DNA from 4 places in the Brachymonas sp. J145 genome. Region 3 is predicted to be linked to each of the others. Evidence: riboswitches for the same ligand, from Rfam matches in the RefSeq annotation. Region 3 holds a riboswitch; each other region holds the start of a gene.

Evidence for each region. A riboswitch is a leader RNA that binds a small molecule or an ion and turns the genes downstream of it on or off. The one in region 3 is predicted to bind cobalamin.
Region 1: it holds a riboswitch for cobalamin, as region 3 does, so the genes downstream of both, V1261_RS10130 (TonB-dependent receptor plug domain-containing protein) here and V1261_RS03670 (energy-coupling factor ABC transporter permease) in region 3, are expected to answer to the same signal.
Region 2: it holds a riboswitch for cobalamin, as region 3 does, so the genes downstream of both, V1261_RS02175 (ribonucleoside-diphosphate reductase subunit alpha) here and V1261_RS03670 (energy-coupling factor ABC transporter permease) in region 3, are expected to answer to the same signal.
Region 4: it holds a riboswitch for cobalamin, as region 3 does, so the genes downstream of both, V1261_RS06425 (bifunctional adenosylcobinamide kinase/adenosylcobinamide-phosphate guanylyltransferase) here and V1261_RS03670 (energy-coupling factor ABC transporter permease) in region 3, are expected to answer to the same signal.

Annotation. Positions count from the first base shown of each region.
Region 1 is NZ_JAZDCI010000012.1:3,739-9,314, reverse strand. It holds gene V1261_RS10130 (TonB-dependent receptor plug domain-containing protein) at 1-2,017, opposite strand, end outside; cobalamin riboswitch at 2,162-2,430, opposite strand; gene map (type I methionyl aminopeptidase) at 2,546-3,364, shown strand; gene glnD ([protein-PII] uridylyltransferase) at 3,392-5,576, shown strand, end outside.
Region 2 is NZ_JAZDCI010000001.1:455,274-460,849, forward strand. It holds gene V1261_RS02175 (ribonucleoside-diphosphate reductase subunit alpha) at 1-2,525, opposite strand, end outside; cobalamin riboswitch at 2,738-2,942, opposite strand; gene V1261_RS02180 (hypothetical protein) at 2,953-3,135, opposite strand; gene feoB (ferrous iron transport protein B) at 3,150-5,027, opposite strand; gene V1261_RS02190 (FeoA family protein) at 5,017-5,298, opposite strand; gene V1261_RS02195 (glutathione S-transferase family protein) at 5,392-5,576, opposite strand, start outside.
Region 3 is NZ_JAZDCI010000002.1:287,018-292,593, reverse strand. It holds gene V1261_RS03690 (cobalt-precorrin-5B (C(1))-methyltransferase) at 1-464, opposite strand, end outside; gene V1261_RS03685 (precorrin-8X methylmutase) at 468-1,142, opposite strand; gene V1261_RS03680 (sirohydrochlorin chelatase) at 1,146-2,045, opposite strand; gene cobM (precorrin-4 C(11)-methyltransferase) at 2,042-2,866, opposite strand; gene V1261_RS03670 (energy-coupling factor ABC transporter permease) at 2,943-3,584, opposite strand; cobalamin riboswitch at 3,734-3,945, opposite strand; gene alaS (alanine--tRNA ligase) at 4,065-5,576, shown strand, end outside.
Region 4 is NZ_JAZDCI010000005.1:47,199-52,774, reverse strand. It holds gene bioB (biotin synthase BioB) at 1-278, opposite strand, end outside; gene bluB (5,6-dimethylbenzimidazole synthase) at 355-1,032, opposite strand; gene cobO (cob(I)yrinic acid a,c-diamide adenosyltransferase) at 1,034-1,603, opposite strand; gene V1261_RS06425 (bifunctional adenosylcobinamide kinase/adenosylcobinamide-phosphate guanylyltransferase) at 1,622-2,203, opposite strand; cobalamin riboswitch at 2,365-2,588, opposite strand; gene V1261_RS06420 (DUF904 domain-containing protein) at 2,721-3,026, shown strand; gene V1261_RS06415 (cell division protein ZapA) at 3,023-3,367, shown strand; gene V1261_RS06410 (sulfite exporter TauE/SafE family protein) at 3,687-4,511, shown strand; gene V1261_RS06405 (sulfite exporter TauE/SafE family protein) at 4,606-5,289, opposite strand; gene hemN (oxygen-independent coproporphyrinogen III oxidase) at 5,391-5,576, opposite strand, start outside.

The sequences.
Region 1 (5,576 bases), on a different contig from region 3:
CCAGGCGGATTTCGCGGCCGGGCATGTTGTAGTTATGGACTTCCTCATAGTAGCGGTCAAACAGGTTGTCCACGCTCAGGCTGACGGTCTGGCGCTTGTCGATGGCGTAGCCCAGGCTCATGTCCCACAGGGTGTAGCCGCCGCGCTCCGCCTTGGACTTCCAGCTCTTGCCGTTGTAGCGGGCACCCAGGCGTGCATGCAACTTGTCCCAGTCCCCCACCAGCGCGGCGCGCGCGGTGTTCTTGGGCACGTACTCCAGCGGCGACCAGACGTTGCCATTGCGCTGCTCGCTGCGGAAGCTGTGCGTGTAGCCCAGATCCAGGCGCAGGTTCGGGCTGAACTGCCAGTTGCCGACCAGCTCCACGCCGCGCATGCGCGCCTCGTCAGCGTTGCGCCAGCTCTTCAGGCCCGGGCTGACGTCATAGGCGACGATCTTGTCCTGGATGCGCGTGTGGTACAGCGTCAGGTCGGCGTTCCAGTTCTCGCGTTCGATACCGATACCGGCATCGACGCTGGTGCTGCTTTCCGGATCCAGATTGGCGTTACCGACGTAGGTGATCGGCACCGGGTACCAGTTACCGGCCGAGTCAACTTTCCAGTCGCTGCCGGAGTATTCGCCGGACAGCTTCCAGGCGCTGGGCGCACTGAAGCCCTTGCCCGCCGAGGCATGCAGGGAGATACCCGGCGACACTTCGTGCTTGATGCCGGCGCTCGGGCTGAACTGGCTGAAATCACGGCTTTGCGTCACGTTGCCCAGACCGTCGGTCGGCAGCGTGGACATGGTGATGCGGTCGTAACGGCCACCCACGTACAGATTGGTCTGGCCTTCGTTCAGACTGATGTTCTGTTGCGCATACAGGCCATGCGTCTTCAGCTTACTGTCCGGGTTATACGAGAAGGTCCACGGCGGCGTGCCGCTGCGCGCGCTGGCTTCGGTCTGGTTGTAGTCGTAGCCAAACACCAGCTTGTAGCCATCGGCCCAGTCCCAGGCATCCTTCAGCTGCAGGCCGTGCCACTTGATGCGCGAATCATAGGATTGCGCCAGGCTGCGGTCCGCTTGCAGGTCGTAGTTGATGTAGTTTTCCTTGCCGGTGTAGGCCGCGGCGGTCAACGCATGGTTGCCGGCTTCGCCCTGCAGCGTCAGGCTGTAGAGGTCACGGCTGGCATCCTTGCTGGTCTCGAACTGCTTGATCTCCGGATCGGGGCCGGGGTTCTGCACGTCATCGGCACGGAACAGGTCGGCACGCGCATCCAGTGTCCAGCCCGGTGCCAGTTCGGCACCCAGGCGCAGGCCGTGGCTGTGCTGCTTGTAACCGCTGAACTCCATGGTCTGGCCATTGCCGTCCTGGTAATTGCCGCGCTTTTCCCAGTTGCCAAAATAGTCAAAGTTCAGATTCTCACTGATGGCGCCGCCGATATTGGCATCGACCTGGCGCAGGTCATGGTTGCCGGCAGACACGCCCACACCGCCCTGGATCTCGTCGGTACGGCGGACCGGAATCACGTTGATCACGCCGGCCATGGCCTGCGAGCCATAGAGCGAAGATGCCGGGCCTTTCATGACCTCGACGCGCGACACGCCATTCACCGGCATGAAGCTGATGTTGTTGTGCACAGCCGGAATGCCGTTTTGCAGCACCAGCGTCTGCATGCTCTCGCCGGTCATGGGCGAGCTCGGCGTAAAGCCGCGCATGCCAACCGAACCGCTCATGCCGGGATAACGCTTGATGTCGACATTGGTCGTCTTGCCCAGCAGGTCGGCCAGTTCACGGTGCGGCACGCGCTCGATTTCCTGGCGCGTCACCACCTCGATACGCTGCGGTGTGTCCTTGAGCGGCATGGGCGCACGTGCTCCGGTGACGACCACGCGATAGGGTTCGTCCTGGGGGCCGGCAGCAGCCACTTGCAGTGCCGGCTCGACGGCATCGGGCTGGACAGTTTCTGCCACGGCAGCGGCAACCGGAGTCAGGCAGATCAGCAGACCTGCCAGGCGAATGGAATGGGGATGGAGTTTCAAGGCCAGTTCTCGTATCAGTTGGCCGTGCTGCATGCGACGCGTCGGTTGTCGTGGCCGGGTGCCCGCATTGCCGGCACACCGCCCTACCGCCATGTCTGCTACCCCGCAGACGGCCAGGTTTGCGCCGCCATCACCCTGTCATGGCAGCTTGGTCAAACACAGGCCGGTATCCGGACTCGCAAGTCTTGATGCATCGCCTTCCCACTGCTTGAACCGGCGCCGCCTTGCACGACGCTGCCCAAGCCGGCAGTGGCTGCCATGCCTGTTGCATGGCCTGATGCACCCACACTCGCTTACCGTTGCGGGGGCAGTCCGGGCATTGTGCGGCTGGCGCACGCACCCGGTTCCCGTTTAACCTGCCAGCCGGATTCATCGCTTCCGGCATCACAGGCACCTGGGTCTTGGCGCCGGCATGGCGCCGGCAAGTATCGGATTGTAAATGCAAAGTGCCGGTTTGTCCGCTTGTTGCGCCAGCCCGACATTCCCCGCTGCCTGCGACAGGCTCGCATTCCTAGGATAATTGCGCCCATGAGCATCAAGATCCATACCCCCGAAGAAATCGAACACATGCGCGTTGCCGGCCGCTTTGCCGCCGAGCTGCTCGACTACATCGCGCCGTTTGTCGTGCCCGGCGTGACCACCAACGAGCTGGATCGCCTGTGCGCCGAATACACCACCTCGCGCGGTTCGGTGTCGGCACCGCTGAACTATGCCCCGCCCGGCCATACGCCCTACCCCAAGTCGATCTGCACCTCGGTCAACCACCAGGTCTGCCACGGCATCCCGAACGAAAAGCCGCTGAAGAAAGGCGATATCGTCAACATCGACGTCACGCCGACCACCAACGGCTGGCACGGCGATAGCAGCCGCATGTTCATCGTCGGTGGTGAATCGGCGGTACAGCCCTTTGTCACTCGCCTGTTGCGCGTCACCTACGAATCGATGTGGATCGGCATCCAGCAGGTCAAGCCGGGCGCGCGCCTGGGCGATATCGGTCATGCGATCCAGCAGCACGTGGAAGGCCATGGCTACAGCGTGGTGCGCGAGTTCTGCGGCCACGGCACCGGCCAGGAGTTCCACACCGAGCCGCAAGTGCTGCACTACGGCAAGCCCGGCACGCTCGAAGAGCTGCAGCCCGGCATGATCTTCACCATCGAGCCGATGGTCAACGCCGGCCGCCGTGAGATCAAGCAGGGTCCGGACGGCTGGGCCATCGTGACCAAGGATCGATCCCTGTCGGCGCAGTACGAACACACCCTGGTCGTCACCGAGACCGGCTACGAGGTGCTGACGGTATCGCCCGGCATGCCGGCGCTGCCGGATTTCATCAGCTCGACCAAGACCTGATTCCGTAACGTTCACCCGCTGATCCGCATGCCGCAGACCCTCGCCCCTCTCTCCCCGGAAACCCTGGCCAGTCTGCGTACCGGCTACCAGCAGGACAAGGAGGCGCTGTTTGCGGCGTTCTCGACCAACGCCGGACGCAAGCTGCGTGCCTTGCGCAGCGTGCATACGCTGTGGCGCAAGCTCACGCGCCTGACCGACCGCATGCTGTCCACGCTGTGGCGCGCACATGGGCTGCAGCGCGGCGGCCTGCTGCTGGCGGCGGTGGGCGGCTATGGCCGCGCCGAACTCTCGCCGCATTCCGATGTCGACGTGCTGATCCTGCTGCCCGACGGCGCGGACCTGGAGCAGGATGCAGACCTGAAGGAGCGCGTGGAGCACTTTGTCAGCTGCTGCTGGGACGTGGGCCTGCAGATCGGCTCCAGTGTGCGCACGCTGCAGGAATGCATCCGCGAATCGCAGGCCGACATCACGATCCAGACCGCGCTGCTGGAGCGGCGCTACATCACCGGCTCGCGCAAGCTGTTCCAGCAGCTCAGCGCCGCCTATGACAGCGTGATGCAGCCCTACGCCTTCTACCTGGCCAAGACGCTGGAAATGCGCCAGCGCCACGCCAAGTATGACAACACGCCCTACTCGCTCGAACCCAACTGCAAGGAATCGCCCGGCGGCCTGCGCGATCTGCACATCCTGCTCTGGGTGGCCAAGGCGGCCGGCTATGGCAACAGCTGGGACAGCATCTCGCAAAGCGGGCTGCTGACCGATTACGAGGCACGCCAGATCAAGCGTACCTATGCCATGCTCGGCATGATCCGCAGCCAGCTGCACCTGGTGGCGCGCCGCCACGAGGATCGCCTGCTGTTTGACGTGCAGACCAGCGTGGCCGAACAACTCGGCTACACCAGCCAGCCACGCACCACGCGCACCGGTCCGCAGCGCAACCCGATCCGTCCGAGCGAAGCGCTGATGCGCCACTACTACTGGACCGCCAAGGCGGTGGTGCAGCTCAACCAGATCCTGCTGCTGAACATTGCCGAGCGCCTGCGCGACAGCGGCCACACCTACGATTACGACCCGGCACCGGTGACCGAAGCCATGCGCGCGCTGCAGCAGCGCCAGCAGGACAAGGCCGCAGCCGCTGCCGAAGAATCTTCGCCGCTGCAGCAGCAGGACGTGGTCAACCCGGTCGCCAGCACCGCACTGACGCGGCTGGACTACCTGCCGCGCCAGATCGATCGTCCGCGCCGCAAGATCAACGAGCGCTTTTTTGATACCGACGGCCTGCTCGATGTTGCTACCGATGACATCTACCAGCGCCAGCCGCACGCGATCCTGGAGACCTTTCTGGTACTGCAGCGCGAAGTCGGCATCCAGGGCCTGTCGGCACGTACGCTGCGTGCGCTGTACAACGCGCGCGTGCTGATGGACAGCGCCTTCCGCCGCGATCCGGTGAACCGCCAGCAGTTCCTGCAGATCCTGCAGGCCCCCAGCGGCGTGACGCAGGCGCTGCGCCAGATGAACCAGACCTCGGTGCTGGGCCGCTACCTGTGGGTGTTCCGCAAGATCGTTGGCCAGATGCAGCACGACCTGTTCCATGTCTACACGGTGGACCAGCACATCCTGATGGTGGTGCGCAACGTGCGGCGCTTTTTCAAGGCCGAACACGCGCACGAATACCCACTGTGTTCGCAGCTGGCCGCAGGCTGGGATGCGCCCTGGATCCTGTCCACCGCGGCGCTGTTCCACGATGTGGCCAAGGGTCGCGGTGGCGACCATTCGGTGCTGGGCGAAATCGAGATGCGCCGTTTCTGCAAGACACACGGCATCGGCCAGGAAGACACCGAGCTGCTCGCCTTCCTGGTGCGTGAACACCTGACCATGAGCCAGGTCTCGCAAAAACAGGACCTGAACGATCCCGAAGTGATCACCCGCTTTGCCAGGCTGGTGGGCAACGAGCGTTACCTGACGGCGCTCTACCTGCTCACCGTGGCCGATATCCGCGGCACCAGCCCGAAGGTCTGGAACGCCTGGAAAGGCAAGCTGCTGCAGCAGATGTACCAGGCCACGCTGCGCGTGCTCGGCGGCCATATCCCTGATGCCGATGCGCTGGTGGAAGCACGCAAGCGCGAAGCGCTGATCGAGCTGGCACGCCACTCCATGCCGCGCAACAGCCATGTGAAACTGTGGGAGACGCTGGACGTACGCTACTTCATGC
Region 2 (5,576 bases), on a different contig from region 3:
ATCCACTTCTGGCGGCGCGCAGCGGCTTCCACCAGCCAGACCGGATCAATCTCGAAGGCGGTGGCGTAACGCTCGCGCACATCCTGCGGCACGCGCTCGATGCGCGCCAGTGCACCATCGAAATACTTCAGGTCATCCACCATCACCTCATCCCACAGGCCGAGCGCCTTCAGGTCCTGCACCAGCGCCGCATTGACCACGGTGAACTCGCCCGACAGATTGGATTTGACGTACAGGTTCTGGTAGGCCGGCTCGATGCTGGCCGAGACGCCGACGATGTTGGAAATGGTGGCAGTAGGCGCAATCGCCACGCAATTGGAGTTGCGCATGCCATGTTGCGCGATGCGCTGTTTCAGCGCCTCCCAGTCCAGCGTGCTGCTACGGTCCACTAGCACCGCTTCGCCGCGGCCGGCCTCCAGCAGCGCGATCGACTCGTGCGGCAGCACGCCCTGCTGCCACAGGCTACCCTGGAAGCTGGAATAGCAGCCGCGCTCGCGCGCCAGTTCGGTCGAGGCCAGATAGGCCTGGTAGCAGACCATTTCCATGCTGCGATCGGCAAAGGCCACGGCCTCGTCCGAGGCATAGGGCAGGCCCAGCGTGTACAGGCAATCGGCAAAGCCCATGATGCCCAGCCCGACCGGGCGATGACGCAGGTTGGCATTGCGCGCCTTGGGCGTGGCGTAGTAGTTGAGATCGATCACGTTGTCGAGCATGCGCATCGCCGTGCGGATGGTGCGCGCCAGCTTGTCCTGGTCCAGCGCGCCATCGCGCAGGTGCGCCGGCAGGTTGACCGAGCCCAGGTTGCAGACCGCGGTTTCGCTGTCGGAGGTGTTGAGCGTGATCTCGGTGCACAGGTTGGACGAGTGCACCACGCCGGCATGCTGCTGCGGCGAGCGCAGGTTGCAGGCATCCTTGAAGGTGATCCAGGGATGGCCGGTCTCGAACAGCATGGTCAGCATCTTGCGCCACAGCTGCTGTGCCGGCAGGCGCTTGAACCGGCGGATCTGGCCGGCATCGGCCTGCGCCTCGTAGGCGATGTAGGCCTCGGCAAAGGCCTGGCCGGTCTTCCCGTGCAGATCGGGCACCTCATCCGGCGAGAACAGCGTCCAGTCGGCACCGGCCTGCATGCGCTGCATGAACAGGTCGGGAATCCAGTTGGCGGTGTTCATGTCGTGCGTGCGGCGGCGCTCGTCGCCGGTGTTCTTGCGCAGGTCGAGGAAGTCCTCGATGTCCAGGTGCCAGGTTTCCAGATAGGCACAGACGGCGCCCTTGCGCTTGCCGCCCTGGTTGACCGCTACGGCGGTGTCGTTCACCACCTTGAGGAAAGGGATCACGCCCTGGCTCTCTCCGTTGGTGCCGCGGATGCGGCTGCCGAGCGCACGCACCGGCGTCCAGTCATTGCCCAGGCCACCGGCAAATTTCTGCAGCAGCGCGTTGTCCCTGATCGAGCCGAAAATGCTGCCGAGGTCATCCTCCACCGTGGTCAGGTAGCACGATGACAGCTGCGGATGGCGCGTGCCGCTGTTGAACAGCGTCGGCGTGGAGCACATGAAGTCGAAGCTGGACAGCAGCTCATAGAACTCGAGCGCACGCACTTCGCGGTCGATCTCGTTGAGCGCCAGACCCATCGCCACGCGCATGAAGAACAGCTGCGGCGTCTCGATGCGGCGACCCTCGATGTGGAGGAAATAGCGGTCGTACAGGGTTTGCAGGCCCAGGTAGCGGAACTGGCCATCGCGCTCGCAGCGCAAGGCTGCTGCCAGCCGCTCCAGGTCGAAATCAGCCAGACGCGGATCCAGCAGCTGCGCATCAATGCCGCGGGCAATGCCTTGTGCAAAGTAGCCTGCCTGGCTTGCTGCGGCATCCTGCGGCAGCACCGCTTCGCCGATCACCTCTGCAATCAGCTGCGCCAACAGCAGGCGCGCCGTGGCAAAGTCGTAATCCGGGTCCTGCTCGATCAGGGTACGTGCGGCCAGGATCAGCGCCTGCTGCACATCAGCCTGCGGGATGCCGTCGTACAGGTTCTGCAGCGCCTGCTCCAGGATGCGCTGCGCCGAAACGCCCTCGCCCAGGCCATGGCAGGCAGCTTCGCACTGCGCCAGCAGCGCGGCGGTATCAAGCGGCTGGCGCTCGCCCTGCACCAGCACATGCAGCAGCGGCACGGCTTCGCTGCCAGCCTGCGCCGCACGTTCGGCAGCGCGGCGTTCGCGGTAGAGCACATAGGCGCGTGCCACATCGTGCTCGCCGGAACGCATCAGCGCCAGTTCGACCTGGTCCTGGATGTTCTCGATGTGTACCGTGCCGCCATCGGGCAGGCGCCGCGTGAGCGAGCGCACCACGGTATCGGTCAGTTGCGCCACCAGGTCACGGATGCGCGAGGAGGCGCTGCCCTGGCTGCCTTCCACCGCCAGAAAGGCCTTGGTCAGCGCCACGGCGATCTTGTCGGGCTGGAAGGCGACCACATCGCCGTTGCGCCGGATCACCTGCATCGCGGCTATGGACAGGGTACGTTGTTCGTTCAGCATGCTCGGGCTCCCGCTGGAAATGCAGGACAGGGCATCCGACGCAGGTCAGCGGCTGCCGGGAACGCGGAACAGGAAGTCAGGCTGGCTGGCATGCCCGGTCTCCGCATCGGCAGGCGCAGACAGGCATCTCCGGCGCGCACGCCGGGCAACAGAAGGCAGCAAGGAATACATGCATGATCGGCCTCATGTCAGGGACACCCCGCCCCAATGGAAAAAAGCTTGGTATCGCGGCAGGTCTTCTGACTCACGGCCTGACGCGTTGACCTGCCTTCCCGGACGCATCCAGTGGCATGAGCGGACAACGCAAACCGATTACAGCTGCGGGGGCAGTTACCGAATTCGGGTGCAAGACCCGGCACGGTATTCCCATTTTCACCCGTTGCGACGCAACGGGAACCGACGATCAGGACAGTCTAGCACAGCAGGCTCAGTGGCAGCTGCCACCACCCGATCGCTTGTGCGGGCATTGGCCGCAGGCGCTGCTGGTACTGCTGCCACAGCCACCAGCCTGGCCACCCAGACGCTCGCGCCAGCGCCCGGGCATCAGTCGCCAGACGGCGTAGAGCGCCGCCAGCACGACAATCACGCCCACGATCAGGTCTTGCCACATGGCGAATCCTCCGGTCAGCCGCCCAGCGCCAGGGCCAGACGGTAGGTGATGTAGCTGGCGGCATAGGCCAGCGCGAACATGTAGGCCAGCATGATCCAGACATGCTTCCAGCCGTGCGTCTCGCGGCGCACCATGGCCAGCGTGGACAGGCACTGCGGCGCAAACACGAACCAGACCAGCAGCGACAGGCCGGTCGCCAGCGACCACTGGCCGGCCAGCAGCGTCTGCAGCTGGGCGCTCACGCCCTCCTCGCTGCCGGACAGGGCATAGACTGTGCCCAGCGCCCCCACCACGACCTCGCGCGCGGCCATGCCCGGCACCAGGGCGATGCTGATCTGCCAGTTGAAGCCGATGGGCGCAAACAGCAGCTCCAGCCCGCGACCGAGCATGCCGGCCAGGCTATATTCGATCGCCGGAGCCGTGGCCCCGGGCGGCGGTGCCGGGTAGCTGGACAGGAACCAGAGCACGATGCTCATCGCCAGGATGATGGTGCCGACTCGACGCAGGAAAATCCAGGCGCGCTCCTGCAGTCCCAGCAGCAGGTTGCGCAGATTCGGCCAGCGGTAGGCCGGCAATTCCATCAGCAGCGGTGAAAAATCCTGCCGGCTGCGCCAGCGCTTGGCGATCCAGGCCACCAGCATGGCCGAGACAATGCCGAACAGGTAGAGCCCGAACAGCACCAGCCCCTGCAGGTTGAACAGGCCCAGCACCTTGCGCGTCGGGATGAAGGCGGCGATCAGCAGCGTGTACACCGGCAGCCGTGCCGAGCAGGTCATCAGCGGGGCAATCATGATGGTGACCAGGCGATCACGCCAGTTGCCGATGGTGCGCGTGGCCATGATGCCGGGCACGGCACAAGCAAAGCTGGACAGCAGCGGGATGAAGGAGCGCCCGGACAGGCCGACCTTGCCCATGAGACGATCGAGCAGGAAGGCGGCACGCGGCAGGTAGCCGGAATCTTCCAGCGCCAGGATAAACAGGAACAGGAACAAGATCTGCGGCAGGAACACCAGCACGCCGCCGGCACCGGCAATCACGCCATCGGCCAGCAGGCTGCGCAAGGCACCGTCCGGCAGGCTGGCATGGATCCAGCTGCCGAGCGCCTCGGTACCGGCCAGGATCAGCTCCATCGGCCAGGCGGCCCAGCTGAACACCGCCTGGAACACCAGGAACAGGATCAGCGCCAGCAGCAGCGGTCCGGTCACCGGGTGCAGCACCACGCGATCCAGCCGGTCGGTCAGCTCCAGCTTGCGCGTGTGCGAGCGCACCGAGATATCCATCAGCCGGCGCACCTCGGCCTGCAGCGCGAGCACGCCATGCGCGCCGGATTCTGCCGCTGCCCTGGCCACAGGAACTGGCGGCAGCGGCTGGTCCAGCGCAGCCAGGATCTCGTGCGCGCCGCCGGCCTGCACGCCTACGGCATACACCACCGGGATGCCGAGTTCACGCGACAAGGCGGCATGGTCGATCTCGATGCCGCTTCGCACCAGCATGTCGGACAGGTTGAGCACCAGCAGCATCGGCAGGCCGAGCTGGCGTGCCTGCAGCACCAGCTGCAGGCTCAGGCGCAGGTTGGTGGCATCGGCGACGCAGATCAGCAGATCGGGCAAGGGCTCATCGCTTTGGCCGGTGACGACATCGCGCGTGACGGCTTCATCAGCCGAGGCGGCGTGCAGGCTGTAGGTACCGGGCAGGTCCAGCACGAACACGCTGCGGCCTTGCGGCGTGAGCGCGATACCCTCCTTGCGCTCCACCGTGACGCCGGCGTAGTTGGCGACTTTCTGGCGGCTGCCGGTGAGCAGGTTGAACAGCGCGGTCTTGCCGCAATTCGGGTTGCCAAGCAGCGCCACGCGCTGCGGCAGCGTAGCCGCTGCGATGCGCTCAGCGGGCATCATCAGCTCCTGCCGCCACGCGGATGCGCTCGGCCTCGTAACGGCGCAGCGCAAAGGTGGTGTGGCCGACACGCACCGCCAGCGGTTCACGGCCCGGCCAGCCGGCGGCGGTGATGCGCACCTGCTCGCCCGGCACGAAACCGATTTCCATCAGGCGCAGCATGAGTTCGTCTTCGCGGCCCTGCGCATCGGGCAGCACGCCGCGCACGGTCGCCCAGCGTCCGGTTGTCAGCTCGGACAGGGGCAGGTCGGGTTCGGGGGAGGAGGACATGGTGGTGTGTCGATTATCAGATGAGAATGATAATCGACAACCGAATTCAAGTCTTGATGCGGATCAAGCCCGTGGCAGCTAAGGCCGATGGATTCAGGCCGGGACGGTGTCGATAAAGCTCTGGCGCTGCTCCAGGCGGGACTGCAGTTCGGCCAGGTTGGCGTGGCGGCTGCGCCAGTCGATCTCGGGGAAGCGCAAATCCAGCCAGCCCAGCGTGCAGCCAACGGCGATATCGGCCAGCGAGAACTGGTTGCCGTAGCAGAACGGGCGATCTCCCA
Region 3 (5,576 bases):
ACGTCCAGCCCGTGCTCCGCCAGCAGCGGCGCGGCCACTTCGCGCAGGTTGTCGGCGATGTTCTGGCGCGGCACCGGATTGATCGCCGGGCCGCCCACGTCCAGGCCCAGGCCGGGCATGGTGACGGTGCCGACACCCGCGCCGGCATGAAAACGCACTTCACCGGCGCAGCCGGGCAGGATGCGCAGATCCACCGTGAGGTGTGCCCGGTCGGTGCAGTCCGGATCGTCGCCGGCAAACTTCTCGACGTAGGCGTGTGCCGTGCGTTGCAGGCCGTCGCCGCCGACCCGGCCATCGCCTACGGCAAAGCGCACGCGATCGCCATTCGGCAGCAGGCTGCAGACCTGGCCCGGCACCTGGCCGTCGAGCAGACCAATGGCGCAGGCGCGCGCTGCGGCCGCCGAGCAGGCGCCGGTGGTAAAGCCGGTACGGGTGCCCTTGGCGGGCTTGTCGGCCATGGCCATCGGTCAGCCTTGCTTTTGTTGCGCTTCGGCCAGCGCCAGCAGCGCATGCAGTGCGGCTACCACCAGCGTCGAGCCACCCTTGCGGCCATCGATCACGATCCAGGGCACGCTATCCAGCCCGGCCATCAGCGCCTTGCTTTCGGCGGCGCTGACAAAACCGACCGGCATGCCGACCACCAGCGCCGGACGCACGCCGTCCTCGCGGATCAGCCGCACCAGCTCGATCAGCGCCGTCGGCGCATTGCCGATGCCGATGATCGCGCCATCCAGCAGGCCGAGCCGCTGCGCCTTGCGCATCGCCTGCACCGCACGCGTCGTGTCCTCGGCGCGCGCCTGCGCGATCACGTCGGCATCGCTGATGAACTGGTGGGTCATCATGCCGAAGTGCGCCAGTCGCGGCTTCGACAGACCGACGCAGATCATCTCCACATCGGCCACGATGGGCGTGCCGCCGCGCAGCATGGCCTGCAGGCCGGCGCGCACCGCATCGGGATGGAAACGCGTCAGGCCGTTGAAATCGAAATCCGCGTTGGCGTGGATCATGCGCCGCACGATCGGCCACTGCTGCGGCGTGTAGCCATGCGGGCCGACTTCCTGGTCGATGATGGCAAAGCTGTCGTGCTCGATCGCCTGGCCGGCGCGCGTCAGCTGTTCGGTGATGGTGTTGACGGTAGACATGGTTCAGTGCGCGGTTTCGGCGTGAGCATGCGCATGCCCGTGGTGGTGATCGTGATGGGCGTGTTCGTGCGCATGGTCGTGCCCGTGATGGTGGTGCGGCACATGGCCGCTGACGTCGTAGCGCACCGTGGCATGCGGTGCACCGCGCTGCCAGCGCTCCACGCGCTGTTCCAGCAGCGCAAAGATCTCCGGCTCGAAGCCCAGGTAATGGCCCAGCGCGAAACGGATCTGCGGGTACTGCACACGCAGGTGCTGCAGCTGGCGCTGGATGCGCTTGACCAGCGTGCCGGTGTAGAGGTAGTAGGGCAGGATCACGACCTGCGTCATGCCCAGAATGACCTGGCGCTGCACCGCACGCTCCAGCCGCGGATGGGTGATGCCGGTAAAGGCCACGTCCACCAGCTCGTGCTGCGCGCTTTCCCAGAGCCAGCGCGCCAGCTTGGCGACTTCACCGTTGGCCCGGCAGTCGCTGGAGCCGCGCCCCAGCAGGATCACGCCGGTGTTGCGCGGATCCGGCATGTCCAGCCGTTGCATGCATTGGCGCAGCTGGCGCTGCAGCATGGCCAACGCCGCCTCGCCGGCACCCAGATGCGGTGCGTAATCGAACTGCACCTGTGGATGGCGCAGCCGAGCCTGCTCAATGGCGTAGGGGATATCGCCTTTCACATGGCCGGCGGCGTTGAGGATCAGCGGCAGCACCAGCAGTTTGCCGTTACCGGCCTGTGCCAGCCGGGCCGCGCGGTCCAGCCCGGTGTCCAGCAGCACCTCGGCAAACTCGATAAAGCACAGTTCGATGTGCCAGCCGGGCTGGCGTTGCCGCCACTGTTGTGCAAATTGTTCGATTTCGGCATTGCCATCGGCATCGCGCGAGCCGTGGCCGACCAGCAGCAGGGTGGTTGTCATGTCGGGGTCTCCGGGGAAGCGGGTGCCGGCGCACTGGCGCGGCGAAAACGGTGGCTGAAGCTGGCGTCGTACAGCTTCGACTTGGCCAGTTCCGGCCAGTGGCGCGCACCCAGTGCCGGGCTGGCAATGACCATGCTCTGGCTGACGACACCGGCCTCGCGGCAGATGTCCTTGATCGTGGCCAGCGTACCGCGCAGGATTTTTTCCTCGCCTGGCCAGCTCGCCTTGTGCACCACCAGCATCGGCGCGTCTTCCGGCCAGCCGGCGGCGCGCAGCTCGGATTGCAAGGTGTGCAGCAGCGTGATCGACAGGTAGATGCAAAGCGTGCAGCGGTGCGCCGCCAGCTCGCGCAGGCTTTCGCCCTCGGGCATCGGCGTGCGGCCGGCAATGCGGGTCAGGATCACGGTCTGCGTGACTTCGGGCAGGGTGAAACTCTCCACCGCCGTGGCCGCGCTCGCCATGGCCGAGGTCACGCCCGGTACCACCAGTACCGGCACGCCGGCGGTATCGAGGGGCTGCACCATCTCGATCAGCGTGCCGTAGAGTGAAGGATCGCCGGTCTGCAAGCGCACCACGGTGGCGTGCTGCCGGGCCTGCGCGATCAGCCAGGCGCAGATCTGCTCCAGCGTCATGTCCTTGCTGTCGGCAATCGTGCAGCCGGGCGGTGCCCAGCGCGTGGCAGCTTCGCTGACCAGCGAGCCGGCATAGAGAATGGCGCCGGCCCGGGCGATCAGGTCGCGGCCCTTGATCGTGAGCAGTTCCGGGTCGCCAGGGCCGGCACCGACGAAGCAGACCTGGCCCGGGGTAGGGGGAGTTGGCATGGGAAATATCCGTCAACAGGGCATGCCGCAGCCCGGCCTGTAGCAACAGGCCGGCCAGAAAGCGGCAATCAGGGAATCAGGCGGTAGTGGTGGTGACGCGTTCGTCCAGGCACAGGCGTGCCCAGTTGCTGTCACGGAACAGGCTGGCCAGGCGCAGCACGGCCAGCGTCACCAGCGGCTCCAGCAGCACCAGCGCCATGTAGGAGGCGGCAAACTGCGCCCAGTGGGCGAGCGGCGTGGCTTGCTCGCCCAGCAGCAGCCAGAAGCCGACCATCAGCGTCACGCCGGCGTAGAACAGCGCATCCAGCTTGACGATATTGGCCACGCTGAACTGGCGGCCAATGCGCTGGCCAATGCCGTAGTGCACCACGGCCAGCGGCACCATCAGCGACAGCGCGTTCACTGCCAGGTGCACCAGATCCTGCGGATCAAACAGCAGACCCTGCAGCAGCAGGCCAAAGGCAAAGCCGAACAGCGTCGGCACGAAACCCAGCAGCAGGTAGATCGGCATGGCGCCGACAAAGTGCAACTCGGAGGCCCCGACCGGCATGTGGAACAGCTGCATGAACAGCGAGAAGAAGCTGGCGGCCAGCAGGGTGCGCAGCAGCAGCGTGGGCTGCTTCAGCAGGCGCGGGGCGTAGGCCAGCAGCATGCCGCTGGCGGCAATGGTGGCAAAAGAGAGCTTGGTGGCGGCAAGAATGCCGGGTTCGATGTGCATGGTTTCCTCCTGATGCATCGCCTTGACGAGAGTTGCCAGCGGGGCTGGCAGACTGTCTGTCACAGTCGTGATGAAGGAGGGGAGAGAGGCACGCAAGACGCGGGGACGCGCACGTGCACTGCCGCCCGCATCGCCCACCGCAACGCTGACAAACCTGGATCGCGCAGGCCGGTCTCCGGGCTTGTCAGTGTCGTGTGACGGCCTGCAGCACCTTCCCGGTTCAAGGACCAGTGGCGTGTTGCGGCAGGCTTGGCTGACATACCGTTGCGGGGGCAGCACTGGACTGGGCCGAAGCCGTACCAGTTTCCCGTTTCATCCTGTGGCATTGCAGCCGCAGGACACCTGTGCGTGACTGGCATTATAGGCTGCTCCCGCGGCATGCAACAGAATGCAGCGACACCTATAATCTGGACAGCGATTTTTTCACTTTTACCAGCCGCCCCAGCCGGGTGGCACGCAAGCATGACTTCCCCCCAGAAAATGACGGTTGCGGAAATCCGCAAGAGCTTCCTCGACTTCTTTGCCAGCAAGGGCCACACGGTAGTGCCTTCCAGCCCGCTGGTGCCGGGCAATGACCCGACGCTGATGTTCACCAACTCTGGCATGGTGCAGTTCAAGGAGGTGTTCCTGGGCACGGACAAGCGCCCCTACGTGCGCGCGGCCAGCGTACAGGCCTGCCTGCGTGCCGGTGGCAAGCACAACGACCTGGAAAACGTCGGCTACACCGCACGCCACCACACCTTCTTCGAGATGCTGGGCAACTGGTCGTTTGGCGACTACTTCAAGAAGGAAAGCATCCAGTGGGGCTGGGAGCTGCTGACGCAGGTCTACGGCCTGCCGGCAGAACGCCTGCTGGCCACCGTCTACCAGGACGACGATGAAGCCTACGACATCTGGAAGAACGTCATCGGCCTGCCGGCAGAGCGCATCATCCGCATCGGTGACAACAAGGGTGGCAAGTACAAGTCGGACAACTTCTGGATGATGGCTGATACCGGTCCCTGCGGCCCGTGCTCCGAGATCTTCTACGACCACGGCGACCATATCCCCGGCGGCCCTCCGGGCAGCCCGGACGAGGACGGCGACCGTTTCATCGAGATCTGGAACCACGTGTTCATGCAGTTCGAGATGCACGAGGACGGCAGCCTGACGCCGCTGCCGGCTCCCTGCGTCGATACCGGCATGGGCCTGGAGCGCATCGCCGCCATCATGCAGCACGTGCACAGCAACTACGAGATCGACCTGTTCGATGCCCTGATCCGCGCCGCCGCGCGCGAAACCGGCTGCGCTGACCTGGCCAACCCCTCGCTCAAGGTCATTGCCGACCACATCCGCGCCACCGCCTTCCTGGTCAGCGATGGTGTGCTGCCCGGCAACGAGGGCCGCAGCTACGTGCAGCGCCGCATCATCCGCCGCGCCATCCGCCACGGCTACAAGCTGGGCCAGAAGACGCCGTTCTTCCACAAGCTGGTGCCGGTGCTGGTCGAGCTCATGGGCGATGCCTACCCGCGCCTGCGCGAACAGCAGCGGCTGATCACCGATGCGCTGCGTACCGAGGAAGAGCGCTTCTTCGAGACGCTGGAAAAAGGCATGGAGATCCTGGACGACGCCCTGATCGCCGGCCGCCGCGAACTGCCCGGCCATGTCGCCTTCAAGCTGCACGATACCTACGGCTTCCCGCTGGATCTGACGCAGGACGTCTGCCGCGAGCGCGGCGTCACGGTCGATGAAGCCGGCTTTGACGAAGCCATGCAGGAGCAGAAGGACACTGCGCGCGCTGCCGGCAAGTTCAAGATGGGCAAGCTGCTGGATTACCAGGGTGCGGCCAGCACCTTTACCGGTTACGACACCCTGACGGGCCAGGCCACGGTGCAGGCGCTCTACGCCGATGGCGAACCGGTGCAGCAGCTGGAAGAAGGCCAGGCCGGCGTGGTGGTACTCGACGTCACCCCGTTCTACGCCGAAAGCGGCGGCCAGGTCGGTGACCAGGGC
Region 4 (5,576 bases), on a different contig from region 3:
CAGTAGCCGCAATCCTCCGGGCAGCCACCGGTCTTGATCGACAGCAGCGTGGCGAATTCCACCTCGGCCGGGTCGAAATGTTCGCGGTGCACCTGCTGGGCACGGAACATCAGCTCCGGCAGCGGCAGCGCAAACAGCGCCTCGATGTCCTCGACCGCCCAGCGGTTGGTACTGGCCGGCTGCGGCTGCTGGCTGCGCGGCGTACAGAAATGCACGCTCTGCTCGGCCGTGCCGTGGCAGCTGGAAGGGTTATGGGTAGTGGTGGGTGCGTCCAGCATGGTGGCTCCTGTTGTCTGTCTATATAAAATTAATAATTATGAAAATCGTGTTCCAGGCGGGTAAAACGTCCGCATCTTACAGCGGCAAGCCGGTTTCCGGCTGTCCCCAGCCATTTTCGAACACCACATCGGCCAGCGGCATGCGCTGGGCCCAGCGCTCCTGCTGCAGCATCGGTTCGTCATAGAAAGCCGGCACCGGACCCAGGCAAACCAGTGCCAGCGGACTGGCACCGGGCGGCAGCTGCAACAACTGCGCCAACTCATCCGGATCAAACAAGGAGACCCAGCCCACGCCCAGCCCTTCGGCCCGTGCCGCCAGCCACATATTCTGCAGTGCACAGGCAACCGAGGCAATATCCATATAGGGCATGGTACGGCGGCCAAACACGTGCTGTTCACGGCCATCCGCCAGGCACACGGCCAGCACTTCGGCCGCTTCCAGCAGGCCTTCGACCTTGAGCTTCATGAACTCTTCTTCACGCTGGCCGAGCGCGCGTGCCGTTTCGATGCGCTCACGCTCGACACAGGCATGCAGCTGCTCACGCAGTGTGCGGCTGCTGATGCGGATAAAGCGCCAGGGCTGCATGAAACCCACGCTCGGGCCCCAGTGCGCCGCCTGCAGCAGGCGCTGCAGCACCTCCGGCTCCACCGTGCAGCCAGGCAGGAAGTGGCGCATGTCGCGCCGCTGCGCGATCACGCGGTAGACCACCTCGCGCTCGGCGTCCGGGTAGGCAAATGCGGCTGAATCAGTCAACTCAGTCCTCGATGCCACGTTGTGCCGGAATGCCGGCATCAAACGCATGCTTGATCGGACGCATCTCGGTCACGGTATCGGCCAGATCCACAATCTCCTGCGGGCAACGGCGGCCAGTCAGGCACACGTGCACCTCTTTCGGGCGATTGCGCAGTGTCTCCAGCACATCCTGCAGATCCACCCAGCCATACACCAGCGGATAGGTGATCTCGTCACACACCACCAGGAAATGTTCGCCGCTCAGGATCGAGGCCTTGGCCTTTTCCCAGCCTTCACGCGCCAGCTGCGCCGAACGCTCCAGGTCCTGACTCTTCCAGCTGAAACCATCGCCCAGGCCTTCTACCGGAACGCCGAGCTTCTCGAAGCTGCGGTGCTCGCCAAAGCGCGCGCTCGGCACCTTCATGAACTGGTAGATCTTCACGTCCTTGCCACGGCCGCTGGCGCGCAGTGCCAGGCCAAAGGCCGCCGTGCTCTTGCCCTTGCCATCGCCGGTATTGATGATCAGCAGGCCACGACGCTCGCCTTCCGGCGTCTCGTAGGGCTTGTCCTTGGGGGGTTCTTCGATTTGCATGGTCAGCTCCTTGCGATGCTAGTCGGTCGATTTCAGGATCAGCGGCAGGCCTGCCGCCATCAGCGTGACATGGCTGCAATCCGCAGCCACGCGCTGGTTCAGGCTGCCCAGGCTATCCACAAAGGCACGCGTCTCGCGTCCCAGCGGAATCACGCCCAGGCCAATTTCATTACTCACGATATACAGCGGGCCGGGATACTCGCGCAGCGCCTGCAACAGCTGGTGGATCGCCTGCTCGGCCTGCACCGCATTGGCCGAATCGCCATCCAGCGGCATCAGCTGCTGCGTCAGCCACAGCGTCAGGCAATCCAGCACGATCGCGGTATCGGGCGATGCATGCTGCTGCAGCAGCTCCACCACCGGCAGGCTGCGACTGCCTTCTGGCATCTGCAGCGTCTCCATGCCGGGTACGCGGCGTGCACGCTCCTGCTGGTGGCGCACGATGCGCGTCTGCATCTCGGCATCCCAGGGCCGGGCCGTGGCCAGGTAGAGCGCCCGGTGCGCAGCATCCGTCGCCAGCCACTGCGCCGCCAGTTGCTCGGCACGCACGGTCTTGCCCGATTTCTGGCCGCCCAGAATCAGTTCGTGGTGCGCGCTCATGCCGAAGCCTCCTGTGCGGGCACGGACATGCTGCTGCAGGGCTGCAAGCGGATGCGTGCAACAGGATCAGGGAAAGCCAGCCAGGGCATGAGAGAAATGTGTGTACTTACAGACGCCTGCAGTCCACCCCGCCGCGGCATCCGACATGGTGCTGGCACAGCGGCCACACCCCCTTGCTGGCCGGTCTCCGGGCTGACGGCAGGCCATTGGCACCTTCCCGGCCGTAGCCAGTGGCATTTGCGCAATGGCTGTCGCCCAGGGAGCGACGCCGTTCACCGTTGCGGGGGCAGCGCAGGCTGCGGACAGGCCCCTGGCCCTCCTCCTGCTTCCCGTTGAAGCCCCTGGCCGGAATGGCCGCCGGGGCACCAGCAATCCGTCCATTGTAAAAGCAAACGCAGGCAAAACCCGGCAGACCGGCTACGGCTCCCGGCGCGCCGCCGACAAGCCGGGTTGCATCATCTACAATGAAGGGTCTAGCTCGGCTTGCCCGCACATCTTTTTCATGCCATTCGGTGCCATGACTACTCCTGTCCCCCCGATTTCCCTCGACCATGTGGCTGACCGCATGGAACGCATGCTGCTGCGCTACCAGGAGCTGCAAAAGACCAACAGCCTGCTGCAACAGCAGCTGCAGGAAGTCACCCAGGAGCGCGACTCGCTCAAGTCCCGCCTGGCGGCCGCCCGCTCGCGCGTGGACGTGCTGCTGACGCGCCTGCAGTCGGTCGATCCGGCGCAGCCGCTGCAGGCAAGCAGCTCGGCCCCTTTGGCCGCCTGGGGCCTGCACGATTCGGTCGATGACGAAGCTGCCAAGGACCAAGCATGAAGCAACTTGAAAAATCCATCATGGGTCAGGCCTATGTGCTGGCCTGCCCCGAAGACTCCGAAACCCAGATGCACGAAGCCGTGGCACGTGTCGATGCCGCCATGTGCCGTATCCGCGATGCCGGCAAGCTCCGCGCGCGGGAACGCATCGCCGTGCTGGCCGCGCTCAACCTGGCCTTCGACATCATCCAGCAGGAACAGCAGGCCCAGGCCATGCCGCTGGCACTGCCGCTCGCCGAAGACGGCGCCCCGAGCGAGGAACAGCTGCAAGCCCAGGCCCGCCTGCAGACCCTGATGGCGCGCATCGACGAGGCGCTGGCCGAGGACGGCCGCCTGATCTGAGCAAGGCGCGCGGCCCCGGCACGGGCCGCGTGAAATATGTCGGCATTTTTACAAAGCTGACACCCCAGACAGACAGGTTCGGCCTACAATGGGCTCGTCTGCAGCGGTCATGGCTTTATATTTCCTTGAACCAATGCTCCTGGAGCCCGGGCTTGGTAAATCGCCTGGCCAGCGTGATCATCTCGCGTCAGATGAACCCACGGCCTCGCTGCCCTCGCCCACCTGAACCCTTCCGTTCAGGATGACGGTCATGGCATGCTGCAGACCCTTATCTCCCCACGACGCACTCCCCCACCCCCAACGTTTACAATTCCAGCCCATGATTCTGGAACCGATTACGATTGCCCAGCTCGCCATGCTGGGTCTGCTGGGTGGCTTCATGGCGGGTTTGCTGGGTGTAGGTGGCGGCATGGTGCTGGTGCCTTTCATCACCTGGATCCTGACCAGCCGCGGCGTGGACAGCCAGCTTGCTGTCAAGATGGCCATTGCCACCTCCATGGCCACCATCATCTTTACCTCTATTTCCTCGGTGCGTGCCCACCACAAGCACGGCAAGGTGCGCTGGGATCTGGTCAAGGGCATCGCGCCCGGCATCATGATCGGCGCGCTGGTCGTCAGCATCGGCGTGTTTGCCCTGCTCAAGGGCGCCTGGCTATCCATCATCTTCGGCGTGCTGGTGATCTTTGCCGGTGGCCAGATGTTCCTGGACCGCAAACCCAAGCCCACGCGCCAGATGCCTGGTCCGGGTGGCCAGGTAGCCGCCGGTGGCGTCATCGGCTTTCTGTCCGGCCTGCTCGGTGCCGGGGGTGGCTTCCTCAGCGTGCCCTTTATGGCCTGGCACAACGTGCCGATCCACAATGCCGTGGCCACCAGCTCCGCGCTCGGCTTTCCGATCGCCATCTTCAACGTCATCGGCTACATCATCAGCGGCTGGAACGCGCCCAACCTGCCGGCCTATTCCATCGGCTATGTCTGGCTGCCGGCGCTGGTCTGCATCGCTTCCTGCAGCGTGCTGATGGCTCCCGTCGGTGCCCGTACCGCCCACGCCTTGCCGGTCAAGACGCTGAAGCGCGTGTTCGCCCTGATCCTCACCGGCCTGGCGATCAGCATGCTGGTCAAGGGCATGCAGCTGCTCGGCGGCTAAGCGTCCTCCAGCGCCAACAACAAAGGCCTGCAACGCATTGCAGGCCTTTGGTTTTTCAGGGCAGACAGCGTCTGCCGTCGCTGCGATCAGGCCATCAGCACCAGGGTGCCTGGTCATGTACCAGACCCAGATACAACGCAATACCGGCGCTCACGGCCAGTGCCAGACCAGCCAGGCGCACGCCCCACTGGCCATTGGCCCAACCCAGGTGATGCAGGCGCAACAGCAGCCAGGGACCGGCCATCAGCGACACGCTGGTGCCCAGCACGAACAGCGCCATCACGGCAGCGCCCTGCAGCGGCTCACCCGTCAGGGCGGCCACCATCAGCGCCGAATACAGCAGGCCACAAGGCAGCAGCGCCCATAGCATGCCGACGAGCACCGGGCCAGCCACGCCGCCCTTGCGCTGCAAGGTCTTCACCTTGTCCCAGACGCGCCGCGCCGAGCGCTCCAGCCAGGCCGGCTGGCGTGCCTGTACCAGCAGCACCAGGCCCAGCAGCAGCGCGGCAATATGCACCATGGTCCAGACCGGACGCAAGGCAGCGCTCTGCGTCGTCAGCCAGCCCAGCGCCTGGATCGTGGCGGCGGCCACGGCGCCCAGCGTCGCATAGCCGATCACTCGTCCGAGCTGGAACAGGCCCATCGCCGTGGTCTGCTGTCGCTGCTGTTCTCCAGCCGTATAGCCAATGCCGGCACAGGCGGCACCGCACATGGCAATGCAATGCGGCCCCCCTGCCAAACCCATCAGCAGGGCCGTGATCGCCATCGAAGTCTGCATGAACGTATCCTCATCCGGCCTGCCAGAACTGCCGACAGGCCTGTTGCTGGCACGCCAGCTGCCTCGCAGCGCATGCCCTGATCCTACCCCCGTGGCAGGTATCAGATGATTTTAGAGAATTTGGTCGCTGAACGCGCATCCTGCAGGTATTTGTCAAACAGCATGGCAATGCCGCGCACAAAATACCAGCCCTGCGCCGTCACCGTCAGGCCCTGATCGGTCAGCTGTACCATGCCTTCGCGCTCCTTCTCCTGGAGCATTTCCAGTTCCCGTGCAAAGTATTCGCG